One region of the Agrobacterium sp. 10T429 genome, then DNA from elsewhere that is predicted to be linked to it. Evidence: predicted binding sites of a transcription regulator. Region 1 holds the regulator's gene; each other region holds the start of a gene.
The links. Region 1 encodes PhoB, which activates phosphate uptake and scavenging genes when phosphate is short. Its sites were predicted from a motif close to TGTCATNNANCTGTCAT; they were not measured.
Positions count from the first base shown of each region.

Region 2: AC1DCP_RS19060 (BtaA family protein) is a predicted target of PhoB. The motif match lies at 2,132-2,148, and genes of this name have one in related genera.
Region 3: AC1DCP_RS08720 (DapH/DapD/GlmU-related protein) is a predicted target of PhoB. The motif match lies at 2,189-2,205, and genes of this name have one in related genera.

Region 1 is NZ_JBFTGV010000001.1:353,071-357,836, reverse strand. It holds gene AC1DCP_RS01745 (GcrA family cell cycle regulator) at 399-932, shown strand; gene phoB (phosphate regulon transcriptional regulator PhoB) at 1,232-1,915, opposite strand; gene phoU (phosphate signaling complex protein PhoU) at 1,947-2,672, opposite strand; gene pstB (phosphate ABC transporter ATP-binding protein PstB) at 2,771-3,586, opposite strand; gene pstA (phosphate ABC transporter permease PstA) at 3,601-4,766, opposite strand, start outside.
Region 2 is NZ_JBFTGV010000009.1:3,145-7,910, forward strand. It holds gene AC1DCP_RS19045 (pyrophosphate--fructose-6-phosphate 1-phosphotransferase) at 1-5, shown strand, start outside; gene AC1DCP_RS19050 (LysE family translocator) at 57-692, shown strand; gene AC1DCP_RS19055 (lytic transglycosylase domain-containing protein) at 818-1,897, shown strand; gene AC1DCP_RS19060 (BtaA family protein) at 2,192-3,442, shown strand; gene AC1DCP_RS19065 (class I SAM-dependent methyltransferase) at 3,439-4,155, shown strand; gene AC1DCP_RS19070 (glycoside hydrolase family 25 protein) at 4,401-4,766, shown strand, end outside.
Region 3 is NZ_JBFTGV010000002.1:755,041-759,806, forward strand. It holds gene AC1DCP_RS08705 (esterase-like activity of phytase family protein) at 1-1,057, shown strand, start outside; gene AC1DCP_RS08710 (YunG family protein) at 1,217-1,564, shown strand; gene AC1DCP_RS08715 (hypothetical protein) at 1,741-2,055, shown strand; gene AC1DCP_RS08720 (DapH/DapD/GlmU-related protein) at 2,243-2,875, shown strand; gene ppx (exopolyphosphatase) at 2,923-4,446, opposite strand; gene AC1DCP_RS08730 (RNA degradosome polyphosphate kinase) at 4,443-4,766, opposite strand, start outside.

The DNA of each region.
Region 1 (4,766 bases):
AAACTGTTGTCAATAGGCTTGCGGGGTTATCCCTCGCCTGAAAATCAAAATGCCGCCTTGCGGCGGCAGGGGCACTATTGTCACTTCGTTTGCCGATGTCAACAAAAGTCAGCGTTTCCCGGGCTTCTCAAGCACTAGTATGCGGCGGCGGGCCAGCCCCAAGGTGTTGCCTTTCAGACTCAATACGCCAGCAAGTTGGGGAAAACCGGAAAATCGATTCCAGATGATTCCCGCGACTCTTGCCACGGAGTCGGGCTGGCACTAGGTTAATCGCTAATTACTAGACTGCATTGCGGCGGAACTAGTCACCGAAAATCAGGCGGAAACCACGCTTGCGGCATGCGCGCGAGACGGAGAGGGATTCTGCCGAAAATACACGCGACAAGCGGAGAAGCGGCATGAACTGGACAGACGAACGAGTCGAAAAGCTCAAGAAATTGTGGTCCGAGGGCCTTAGCGCCAGCCAGATTGCAGCGCAGCTGGGCGGCGTCAGCCGTAATGCCGTGATCGGCAAGGTCCATCGTCTCAATCTGCCGGGACGCGTCAAGGCTGGCGGTCCAGTGACTTCGGCACGCTCCGCGCCGAAGCGCACCGCTGCCCCTGCCCCGCGTGCGACGACTTTCGCAGGTCGCGTCAACGCGGCACCGGCACGCATCCTCACCCGTTCGAACGCGGCAACGGCGCTGCACGAGGAGATCGATATCGAGACCGCGCAGGTTCTCGATTACGTTCCTTCCAAGAACGTTGTCACGCCGATTTCCCGTCGCCTGACGCTGACGGAACTGACCGAGCGCACCTGCAAATGGCCGGTTGGCGATCCGCTGAAGGACGACTTCCATTTCTGCGGTTGTGAAGCGCTGGAATCTTCGCCCTATTGCAAGTTCCATGCGAAACTCGCCTACCAGCCGGTGAGCGAGCGCCGCAAGGCTTGAGTGTTGCGGCACGCATTCAGCACTCAAAAATTACGGGCCTTCGGGCCCGTTTTTTTATGACAAAAATAAAGCCGCTTTCTGGGCGGCTTGATGGCAGGCCTCACCCTTTCCCCTTACCATCGGGCGTGACCCTTCAATCCGGATTTCAACGCGCCGCCGATCTCCTCCGGTCAAAACGGACAATGGCATCGAGTTTGGCGGATATTCATATTGAAAAAGCCCGAAATCGTTTCAGATTTCGGGCTTCCTGATTTTTTGGTGCACTACTTCGCCAGCGAAACTATCTGGTTCCGCATCGCTCAGGCTTCCATCGAATATCCCGCACCACGCACCGTGCGGATGACATCCTGCATGTGCGAGAAATTCAGGGCCTTGCGCAGACGTCCGACATGCACATCGACAGTACGCTCGTCGACATAGATATCATGACCCCAGACGCCATCCAGCAATTGCGAGCGGGAAAACACCCGACCCGGCGACGTCATCAGGAATTCCAGCAAGCGGAATTCCGTCGGGCCGAGGCGCACTTCGCGGCTTTTGCGGTGAACGCGATGGGTCTCGCGGTCCAGTTCGATATCGCCGCATTTGAGCACCGACGACAGAACCTCCGGACGGGCCCGGCGCAACATGGCCTTGACCCGGGCCATGAGTTCCGGCGTCGAGAACGGCTTGACGACATAATCGTCAGCGCCGGTAGCGAGACCGCGAACCCGTTCGCTCTCTTCGCCACGCGCCGTCAGCATGATGATGGGCAGGCGTTCTGTTTCCGGCCGCATTCTCAAGCGCCGGCACAGTTCGATACCGGAGACACCGGGCAACATCCAGTCCAGGATGAGAAGATCCGGAATGCGCTCCTGCAGCCTGATTTCCGCCTCATCGCCACGGGGTATCGTGTCGACGTCGTATCCCTCAGCCTCGAGATTGTAACGAAGCAGGACGCTCAGCGCTTCCTCGTCTTCCACAACTGCAATCTTGGGCACCATATGCTGAACTCCGCAAGCTTCTGCTTGTCTGTTACTCGGTCACCGAACCAAGCGTGTTGGAACTGTCGTCCTTCGGACGCTCGCCCTCCGGCTGGCTGCCAGTGGTCATGTAATAGATCGTCTCTGCGATATTCGTCGCATGATCGCCGATACGCTCGATGTTCTTGGCGCAGAACAGAAGATGCGTGCAGGTGGTGATGTTGCGCGGGTCTTCCATCATGTAGGTCAGAAGCTCCCGGAAGAGCGACGTGTACATGGCATCGATTTCCTCGTCGCGTTCACGGATCGCATTGGCCTTTTCGGCGGAACGCGTGGAATAGACGTCGAGGACTTCCTTGAGCTGCACCAGCGCCAGGTCGGACAGATGCTCGATGCCGCGGGCGAGCTTGCGCGGAACGCCGGTGCCGGCGACAGCGATAACGCGCTTGGCCGTGTTCTTGCCAAGATCGCCGACGCGTTCGAGATCGGCGGCGATACGCAGGGTGCCGATGATCTCGCGAAGGTCTGCCGCCATCGGCTGACGCTTGGCGATGGTTACGATCGCCTTGTCGCCAATTTCGCGCTCAGCATGGTCGAGAATGGTATCGTCCGAAATGACCTTCTGCGCGAGCGCAGCATCGGAATTGACGAGTGCGCGCACGGCGTCACCGCACATCTGCTCGGCAAGACCGCCCATTTCGGCGATGCGGCGCGTCAGAAACTTCAGTTCGTCGTCATAGGCAGACAGGATATGCGAATGGGTCGTTGTCTGTGTCATGGTCTATTCCTCCGGCTTGGCCTGCATGCGCGTGCCCAACAGCGGGGCACGGCAGAGGCACCAGTCTTGTACGGTTACGATAAAGCACCGGCCGGGGATCAGCCGAAGCGGCCCATGATGTAGTCCTGCGTGCGCTGGTCGTCCGGATTGGTGAACATCTTGTCGGTTTCGTTTTCTTCGACAAGGTGACCAAGATGGAACATGGCCGTACGCTGGGAAACGCGCGCCGCCTGCTGCATGGAGTGCGTGACGATGACGATGGTGTAGTTGGTGCGCAGTTCGTGGATGAGTTCCTCGACCTTCGCAGTCGCGATCGGATCCAACGCCGAGCACGGCTCGTCCATCAGGATCACTTCCGGGCTGACGGCAACCGCGCGTGCGATGCACAGACGCTGCTGCTGGCCACCGGAGAGGCCCGTGCCGGATTCCAGCAAACGATCCTTCACCTCGTTCCAGAGACCCGCTTTCTGCAGGCTATGCTCGACGATCTGGTCCATATCCGCCTTGTTGCGGGCGAGACCGTGGATACGCGGGCCGTAGGCGATGTTCTCATAAATCGTCTTCGGAAACGGGTTCGGCTTCTGGAACACCATGCCGACGCGGGCACGCAGTTCCACGACGTCGATCTGCTGATCGTAGATATCGTCGGTATCGAGCGTGATCTTGCCGGTGACCCGGCAACCGTCGATCGTGTCGTTCATGCGGTTCAAGGTGCGCAGGAAAGTGGATTTACCGCAACCGGACGGGCCGATAAGTGCAGTCACCGTGTTTTCGCGGACATTGAGGTTCACGTCGTAAAGCGCGCGCTTTTCGCCGTAATAAACCGAAACATCCTTGCCGATCATCTTGTATGAGACTTCATTCATTTTCTTGTCCAGCGCCTTTTCAACTGCTGCTTCCGACAACATGTTCATTGCTCTAGCTCCCTCTACCAGCGCCGCTCAAAGCGGCGACGCAACAGGATTGCGCCAACATTCATGAGAATGAGGAACAGAAGCAGGATGATGATAGCGCCAGATGTCCGTTCGACAAAGGCACGCTCAGCTTCGTTCGCCCACATGTAAATCTGCACCGGCAGGGCCGTGGACGGATCCATAGGCGTTGTCGGATAGTTCGCGACGAATGCCACCATGCCGATCAGAAGCAGCGGCGCCGTTTCGCCCAGTGCGTGGGCGAGACCGATGATGGTGCCGGTCAGAATGCCAGGCATTGCCAGCGGCAGGACGTGATGGAAAATCGTCTGCATCTTGGAAGCGCCAAGACCGAGTGCGGCGGCGCGGATCGACGGCGGCACGGCCTTCAATGCAGCGCGGGTGGCGATGATGATCGTCGGCAGGGTCATCAGCGTCAGGACGAGGCCGCCGACCAGCGAGGCCGAGCGTGGAAAGCCCATGAAGTTGATGAAGACGGAGAGACCGAGCAGACCGTAAACAATGGAGGGAACAGCCGCCAGATTGTTGATGTTGACCTCGATAAGGTCCGTCAAACGGTTCTTGGGGGCAAATTCCTCCAGATAGATGGAGGCCGCAACACCGATCGGCAGCGACAGCACCAGCACGATCAGCATCATGTAGAACGAGCCGATCAGCGCAACGCCAACACCCGCGGCTTCCGGACGGCTCGAAGCGCCGTTGACGAAGATGCCGGTATTGAAATGCTTGCCAAGCTGTCCGCTTTCCACGAGCTGGTTCATCCAGCCGAGCTGCTGGTTCGAGATGCGGCGGTTTGCTTCATCCCCCGACATGTCGACCTGGCCCTTGAAGGCGCTGTCGACATCACCCGACGCCAGAAGCGTGACGCTGCGCGTGGTGCCGATGACGGACGGATCGGCGACGACGATATCACGCAGCTGGGTGCGTACGCTGTCGGAGATCATGACGTTGACGGCGCGAAGACCGGCCTTATCCGTCGGCGCGACGCCGAGAACCTTGGCCACCGCATCACGGGCGAGGACGGGGTAGTTGGCCGTCATCAGCTTTGCCGGATTGGTTGCGCGCTCGTTCTTTGGATCGATGATCAGTTCGGAAAACTCGACCGGAACGGTGATCATCGTCTGCTGGAAGGCGGTGTGACCCTTGGATACGACCGACCAGA
Region 2 (4,766 bases), on a different contig from region 1:
CCTAATTTTACGATAGGCTGGATAAAGCGGCGACAGGGAGGGCAAGGAGGAAGAGAATGTCTGGACAGGCGTGGCTGGTTTTTTGTGCAGCATGTGCCGTTGTGTTCGCACTTCCCTCTCCCCTTGTATTCTCTGTCGCCTCCTATGCTGCTATCCGCGGCAGAAAAACGGTGTTTCCCTCCGTCACTGGCGGCTCGCTTGGCATCGTCACAGCCATGACGATATCTGCGATTCCAGCGGCTGGCCTTGCCTATCTGCCGCATGCCTTTGTGGAAATCGTTCAGTGGACGGGTATCGGCTGGCTGATTCTTTTCGTGTTATGGACCTTTGCCACCCCCGCCGCCCAGGCAGCCAATGCAGACAATGACAATCTGCCCGGCAAATCATCCAGCGGCATTTTCCGTGATTGCTACGCCATTGCAGCGTTGCGTCCGCGCTATTTCATGTTCTTCCTGGCACTGTTGCCGCAATTCGTTTCCACCTCCGGCAATGCGGTCGAAACGCTGGCCGTAGCGCAGGCCGCAATCCTGTTGCTGGCACTTGGCATTCTGGCAGCGCAGGCACTCTTCGCCGGCTCCACGCTGGCACTGGTGCGCCGCATGTCCGGCAACAAAAAAATCCGGCCGAAATACCGCACTCACTTCATTTCTGGCCGTGCCGTCAGCGCCGGATACCGCCGCATCGCCGCCTGAAAAACCGCGACGCCACGTCCCGGCTTGCCGCTATCCTTACAATAGGTTAATGAAGGCTCGATGGGACACTGCCTGCTTCGCTCGACGCGGGGGTATCGACAGACAGGCATAACGAAGGCGGCAACATGCGAAATTCGGCAAAATTCCGCGGAAGAAGCGCACTTCTTCTGTCTTCCACGGTGGGCCTTGCACTGGCTTTGGTCGGATGCACCAGCGTCGAATATGCCGCAAAGGAAGGGCCGAACGGCCCGAAAATAGCCGCAGTCAACCAAACCGCACCGGCACAAGCCTCCGCACAGTCGGAAACGGCTGGTACCCCGGCTGATGCCGCCGCACCGGCAGCACATGCCACTGACGTGGCAGCCTCTTCCCAGCCCGAATCGCTTCCAACCGTCGCCGCCGTCAAGGGTGGCCGCGTGGCGCTGCCGCCGGCAGCGGAAATTGCAGCGGCAGTGGCAAGCCCAACCCAGATGCAGCCGCAGCAACAACAGACAGAGGTCGCGCAGGCAACGGTAACGACAGCCGCGCCGACGACGGCTGCGGCACTTGCACCGCACGCCGCAACGCCGGCAGCCGCAGCGATCGAAACCGCAAGTGCCGCCGCGAAACCGGCGGCCCACAACTCTGCCGCCGACCTGCCGCAGGTGGTTGCCGTCAAGGGCAGCTTCCCGCCCGCACCGCCGCCGCCCGGAACGCCGTCGATCGGTACCGAACTGACCGCGGAGCGGAAAGTCATTCCACTGCCGAAGCCGGACAGCACGGTTCTGGCCTATGCGGCCGGCCCGACCAACGCCGCCCTTGCCGCTATCCGGCAGAACGAAACGATGACGGCGCCGTACAAATCCGCGCCGGCCGGACGTGAAAAGCTGAGCGGGCTTATTTCGAAATACGCTGTCATGTATAATGTGCCGGAAGATCTGGTGCATCGCGTGGTGCAGCGTGAAAGCAGATACAATCCCGGCGCCTATAATGGCGGCCACTTCGGCCTGATGCAGATCAAGCACGCCACGGCCCGCTCCATGGGCTTTGATGGCCCCGCCTCTGGCCTGTTCGATGCCGAAACCAACCTCAAATATGCCGTCAAATATCTGAGCGGCGCCTGGCTTGTTGCCGACAACAACCGGGACAATGCTGTCAGGCTTTATGCACGCGGTTATTATTACGATGCCAAGCGCAAGGGCATGCTGCACGTTCTGCGCAAGTAAGCCTTTGAGCAGCACCGGGACTACAATGCAGCAAAGCAGCTTTTCTTAAAAACGTCGAGCACGTCACTTTTGTCATCCTCGGGCTTGTCCCTGGGATCTGCAAGCTTTTGATTTTACGATATGTGCTTAGATCCTCGGTACAAGCCCGAGGATGACGCCGCATCCAAATCAAAGCTTGAGACCCGAGTTGGTTTCATACCGCCTTTTCGATTCGTTACGTCGGCCCACAACCCCTGTCATCAAACTGTAGCGTCGTGACTGTAGACGCCTCTCAATCTATTGAGAGGTGAACATATGACGAGTGCGGCACCCAAGACCGGCTTCAGCAAGAATACGAAACTGAAGTCCGCATTGCTCCAGCACAAGGCGCTCTCGAAAAGCGGTTTTTCCGAACGGTTCTTCGGGGTTCTCTTTTCCGGTCTGGTTTATCCGCAAATCTGGGAAGACCCGGAAATCGATATGGAAGCGATGGAGCTTGCTGAAGGCCACCGCATCGTCACCATCGGCTCGGGTGGCTGCAACATGCTGGCCTACCTATCCCGCAACCCTACCAGCATCGATGTGGTGGATCTCAACCCGCATCACATCGCCCTCAACAAACTGAAGCTTGCCGCCTTCCGCCATCTCCCGGCCCATCAGGATGTGGTTCGCCAGTTCGGCCGCGCCAATACGCGCAGCAATAGTCACGGCTACGACCGATTCATCGCCGACCATCTCGACGACACGACCAAGGCCTACTGGTCGAAACGCACCCTATCCGGCCGTCGCCGCATCTCGGTATTCGACAGGAACATATACCGCACCGGTCTGCTCGGCCGTTTCATCGGCGCCGGCCACCTTATGGCGCGCCTGCATGGCGTCAAGCTGACCGAAATGGCCAATAGCCGCACGCTGGATGAACAGCGTCGGTTCTTCGACAGCAAGGTCGCACCGCTGTTCGACAAGCCGGTGGTGCGCTGGCTGACGAAGCGAAAAAGTTCGCTGTTCGGCCTTGGCATTCCGCCCCGCCAATATGACGAGCTGGCAAGCCTTTCCAACGACGGCACAGTCGCCTCCGTCCTCAAGGAGCGGCTGGAAAAGCTTGCCTGCAACTTTCCGCTCAGCGACAATTATTTCGCTTGGCAGGCCTTCGCGCGCCGTTATCCCGAGCCGCATGAGGGTGCCCTGCCCGCTTATCTCAAGCGGGAATATTACGAGACGATCCGCAACAACACCGCCCGCGTTGCCGTGCACCACGCCACCTATACCGAGCTGCTTTCCAAAAAGCCGGCAAACGGCGTCGATCGCTACATTCTGCTCGATGCGCAGGACTGGATGACGGACGTGCAGCTCAACGAATTGTGGTCGCAGATCAGCCGCACCGCCGCTCCCGGCGCCCGCGTCATCTTCCGCACCGCCGCCGAAAAGAGCGTGATTGAAGGCCGTCTCTCGGCCGATATACGCAATCAGTGGATCTATCTAGAGGAACGCTCCAATGAGCTCAACGCCATGGACCGTTCGGCCATCTATGGCGGCTTCCATATCTATCAGAGGGCTCTGGCATGAAAACCATTGGCGAGAATGTCGGCCTTGCGGATGAGGCGCATGCGAGCCTGATGGACCGCATGTATCGCCACCAGCGGCATATCTACGATATTACCCGCAAATATTACCTTCTGGGCCGCGACAGGACCATTTCCGGCCTCGACGTGCCCAAGGGTGGCACGCTGCTTGAAGTCGGCTGCGGTACCGGCCGCAACCTGCTGCTGGCCAGCCGCAAGTTTCCGGAAGCAAGACTGTTCGGTCTCGATATCTCCGCCGAAATGCTGCTGACCGCATCCGAGAATTTTACCGGAAAGACGGAACGCCCCGTTCTGCGCGTGGCCGACGCCACCGCTTTCCGCGCCGCAGAATTCGGTCAGCCGGACGGTTTCGACCGAGTCATGATCCCCTATGCGCTTTCGATGATACCGGACTGGGAAAAGGCGATCGAACAGGCGCTGACAGCTCTCAAGCCCGGCGGCTCGCTGCACATCGTCGATTTCGGCCAGCAGGAACAGTTGCCCAAGTGGTTCCGCGCACTTTTGCAGGCATGGCTCACCCGCTTCCACGTCACGCCCCGCGCCAATCTCCGTTACGTTCTGGCCAACATGGCAGGCCGTTTTGACGGTAATCTCGAATTCGAGGAGATTGCCCGAGGTTACGCTTGGCGGGCCATCATCACGCTTCCGGTCGCCGAAGTGCAGCCAAAAGTCAGCCGCATTCTGGCAGACGCCTGATCTTCAAGGGTTACGGCGCCTCGCCTCTGCAAATGCGGGCGAGACGCTGCCAGCCGACGGTCCTACAAGTATACGCGACTGGGACTGAAAGACCGCAAATCTCTTGGAATCCAGCGACTTGCGAGCCGAAAAAACGCCACGGCCCCTTGCCATAACGGCTTGTTTACCATGTTATGGGTAAATCGGGAGACGCGGCGCGCCATTTTGCGGCTGCGGATGGGCAACAATAATTCATCAGGGTTCCAATGCGGCTGCGTCTATCGGCACTTTTGTCGGCTATGTTGTTGATCGGCGGCTGTACGTCCACGAGCTATGACTTGCTTGAAACGGCTTCTGTTTCCAAGCCGAAATTCTCCGATACCGACCCACAGGATTTTGGCACGAACAACCCGCATCGCCACGAGGTGCATGGTATAGATGTGTCCAAATGGAATGGCGACGTCGACTGGCGGACCGTTCGCAAATCCGGCGTTTCCTTCGTCTTCATCAAGGCCACCGAAGGCTCAGACCGCATCGATCCGAAATTCAGCGACCATTGGCGCAGTGCGGCGGCGGCAGATATCCTGCACGCGCCATACCATTTCTACTACTTCTGCTCGACAGCGGACGCT
Region 3 (4,766 bases), on a different contig from region 1:
GGACGGCAGCTTCTGGAGCCTTTCCGATAATGGTTTCGGCTCGAAGCTCAACTCCAGCGACGCCATGCTGATGCTCCACCACATCAAATTCGACTGGGATGCCGGCAAGGTCAACGCGCTGGAGACGGTGTTCCTTTCCGACCCGGACAAGAAAGCTCCCTTCCCCATCGTCATGGAAGGTTCGACCAAACGTTACCTGACGGGCGCCGACTTCGACGTCGAATCCATTCAGCCCGTTGCCGACGGCTTCTGGGTGGGCGAAGAGTTCGGTCCCTACATCCTGAAATTCACCCGCGACGGCAAGCTGACCGACGTCATCGCCACCAAGGCCGGCGATATCGAGGTGAAGTCCCCGGATCATCCGACCCTGGCACTGCCCGGCAACCCCACGCAGAAAATGCCCGCTTTCAACCTGAAACGATCAGGTGGTTATGAAGGCATGGCGCTCTCCAAGGACGGCTCGAAGCTTTACGGCCTTCTCGAAGGCCCGCTCTACACCGCCGAAGGTCAGGTCGAAAAGACCGAAGACGGCTCAACCGCCCTTCGCATCATCGAGCTCGATACCGCCAAGAAGGAATGGACAGGCCGCACCTGGCTCTACCCGCTGGCGCAAGGTGGCGAAGCCATCGGCGATTTCAACATGCTGGACGAGAGCACCGCGCTGGTCATCGAGCGTGACAATGGCGCCGGCACCGCCGACAAGGCCTGCGCTGACCCGAAGAAGCCGGATGTAAACTGCTTTGCCGTACCTTCCAAGGTCAAGCGCATCTACAAGATCGAATTCAACGACGCCAATGCCGGCAAGGCAGCGCGCAAGATCGGCTATATCGATCTGCTGAAGATCTCCGATCCTGATAACAGGAAGCGTCAGGGCGGCGGCAACGGTTTCTACGACATGCCGTTCGTGACCATCGAGAATGTCGACCGTGTCGACGCCACCCATATCATCGTCGGCAACGACAACAACCTGCCCTTCTCGGCCGGTCGTGCGCTGGACAAGGCTGACGACAACGAGTTCGTCCTGCTGGAAGTCAAGGACCTTCTCGACGCGAAGTAAGGAAAAGGGTGCCGGAATTCGTTCCGGCACCGTCAGCGCATCGGCGCAATCTCAACTGAACGGAGCGTTCCTGCGGCCTGCAAAAGGAAGCGAGGCGCTCCGTTACTGTACCGACCCAACCTGACCCGGAACCCGGTTCCGAAACAGGAAAGACCCGTCATGCAGGACAATGCCGAACGACTGTATTACGCCCTGAGGAAAAGCTGGTCGCTGGAAACCAGCAGCCTGTGGTCGAGAGAAAACCCAGCCAGGGGGCAAGGCGGCGTTACAGCTCTTGTGGTGCAGGATATTTTCGGTGGCGACCTCGCCAAAACCGTCGTTAGCGGCGCCGACCATTTCTACAATATCGTCAACGGCATCCGCTGGGATTTCACCTTCACCCAGTTCGATATTCCGGTCGGTTACGAGGACAGGCCCGCCACCCGCACGGAGGCGATGGCAAGGGCCACGCCCCTGCAATATGCCTATCTCAGCGCCTGTATCAGGAAGGCGCTGGGGCACGGTTGAATAATAACGGCTTGTAGCGAGGCGACCGGTTTGTCTCGGCGACAAACCGATTTCGGTCTGTCGTGTTTTTCGTTTGCGGTTTCAAATCCACAACTTCAGCTTCTCCTCTCAAAGCAGACACAATCCATGGCATAGTACCGCAGGTAAACGAGGTGTGCCGAGAGGAGAGTTGTGCGATGAGTGAGAGCTGCCCGGTCCTGACGCCCGCCGAACGGCAGGTTCAGGATATATTGCAACGGACAGAATCGGCGATGGTGTCCACTATTTTCGCAGCGCTTGAGCGGGCAAGCAAACAGGCTGCTGACGAACTCCAGTCAATCGGGTCTGAAATACAGCCACCGCCTCATGACTATTTTGCCGCTGTCGCACACCAGCAGCTTTTCCTGCTGCTATGCGGAGCCGACCTGGAAACATTCGAGGGCGGAGATCCCGAAGTCGCGCGTCACATCATTCAGAATGCCCAAAACATATCCGATCATTACTGGAAGTAAAAAAGCTGCGACCGCGGATGGTTCCGGCGGCTGACGGCGCTGTGTGAAGCCTGATTTCGTTCCAAGCAAAGCGCGTACACGATCTGCATTTCAAAAGGATATCTGGCCTAATCGGCTTGCCTTCGCAATTTCATGTCATATGCCCTTCATAGTCCCCGGTTACGCAGGCCGAAATCCGGAGACAGGCATGCACTCAACCGCACAACTCAATCGCCCCAAGCTCGCAGAGACAGTTATCCATTCGACGGCAAGCATAAGGGACTCGAACATAGGTAGCTGCTGCGAAATTTTGGCCGATACCTCTCTGCACAACGTCGAACTCGGGAATTACTCCTACCTCGGACCCCGTTGTATTGTCGGTGATGCGACAATCGGGAAATTCTGCGCTATTGCCGCGGACGTCAGGATTGGCGCACCGAACCATCCAATGGACCGACCGTCCATGCACCGTTTCAGCTACTGCCCGGAATATTACGCTACAGAGGCGGTGCGCGACCACGCTTTTTTCGATCGCCGCAAGGAGGATCGCGCCGTCATCGGTCACGATGTCTGGATCGGTCACGGGGTCATCGTGTTGCCGGGCGTGAAGGTTGGAGACGGCGCCGTGCTCGCAGCAGGCGCGGTCGTCACCAAGGACGTGCCGCCCTACACCATCGTCGGCGGTGTTCCCGCGAAGATCATTCGCGAGCGGTTTTCGCAAACCGTGGCGGGGAAGCTTGCCAAAATCGCCTGGTGGGACTGGCCCTTCGAGACGATCATGGCGCGGCTAGCCGACTTTCAATCAAGCGATATCGACGCCTTTTGTCAGCGCTGGTCCTAGTATAGCTCCACAACTGTCTGCGGTGCCAAATGGCCGGCGTCTGCCCGTTACTCGAACACAAACGCCAACCGCTTGCCCGTCAGTTTCGCCAGTTGCTGCAGGCGTCCGTCCAGACGCTCGCCGGCAAAATCGCAATAGGCGTGTGGTACGACGAATTCCAGATCCAGATCCGGATTGGTGGATTTGCGGAATTTCAGGTGATCGACGACACCGGGCATGGAGGCTGAGAAGAGGTAAACGACGCGCAGCAGGCCGCCGAGCAACTTGCCGAGTTCCAGCAGGCGGTCACCCGCCATGGCGGCGAGCGGCTGTGTGGTGCCGTTGTCGTTCAACCCTTCGAAGCGGTAATAATTGGCAAGCGCAATATAAGCGCGGCCCGGATGGGTGATCGCCACGAAGGAGGAGTGGGCGATGATGTTGAGCGCCTGCAGACCGCGATAGTCCGGATGTGCACGCCAGCTGATATCGGCGAGAAGGCAGGCCGCCTGCCGGTAACGGCTTTCCTCTTCCGTCTCCTCGATGCCGAAGACCGGAAAGGTGCGGCCGCTCCAGTCGGCCAGTTCGCGCGCATGTTCGGGCGAACGGGCACGCAGAATGGCAAGCTCGTCGGCCGTGACCAGCAGCGGGTCGGTATCCCGCTCCGCTTCCGTCAGCAGCGAATAAAGATAACCTTCGCGCACGCCCTGCGCCGAGAAGGCGATCGTTGCCGGCTTCATCGCCTTTAGAACTTCACGCATGGCGATGGCGCCGAACGGCAGAAGCGAACGGCGGTTCTTGGAGACCGCCTGCCAGGCCGGGTCCTTGCTGTCCCTGGAGACGATGACTTCTTCCAGAAAATTCAGCATTTCCGCCAGCGGCAATTCATATCCCTGCATCATGTGCAGCGGATAACCCGTGATCTCCATGTGCAGCTTGGCGATGTTTCGCCACGTGCCGCCCACGGCATAAAAGGTACGCCCCTCGCCGGCCGCTAGCAGCTTTGCGAAGGATTTGACGTGCTTGCGGGCAATGGTCGTCGCCTTCTCCAGCGAACCATCCGATTGCTCCGACAACCGAAGGCCGCCGAGCGGCAGGGTGATGCCCTCGCCGCAGTTCTTGCCCTTGATGTCGATGAGTTCCAGCGAACCGCCGCCCAGGTCGCCTGCAATGCCATCCGGGTCGTGGAAACCGCTGATCACGCCATAGGCGGAATAAAGCGCTTCCTTTTCGCCGGATAGGACCTCGATCTCGCAACCCAGTATGGCTTCGGCTTCACGGATGAAATCCGGGCCGTTTTCCGCTTCACGCGCTGCCGCTGTCGCCAGTACGTAGAGTTGCTGCGCCTGCGCCTGTTCGGAAAGCGCATGGAAGCGACGCAGTGCCATCAAAGCCCGGCTAACGCCTTCCTCATGCATCCGGCCCGTGAGGGCCAGTCCCTTGCCGAGACCGCAAAGGACCTTTTCGTTGAACAGCACGGCGGGCGCGCGGGAAAGACCTTCATATACGACGAGACGAACGGAGTTCGAACCAATATCTATGACGGAAACGGGGGCAAGGCCGGTCAGCCGCCCCTGTGCTTCTGATCGAGTCATTCAGCCTGTTTCTTGCGGGAAGAAATCAACCCGGCAATCAATTTGGGCGCACTTGATTTCAGGGCTTCACCACGTCCGGAAAGGCTGGGATTGGTCATGAAATAGTGCTGCGCGTTGAACGGTTCTTCGCCTTTACGCACCTCGATGCGCCTCGACGTTCCGTCCGCAAGTATCTCGTAGCTCTGCTGGTTGTCAATGAGATTGCCCAGCATAATCTGCGAAAGAACCTGCTCGTGCACGGTAGGGTTGGTGAGCGGCACCAGCGTTTCAACGCGGCGATCAAGGTTGCGCGGCATCATGTCGGCGGAGCCGATATAGAC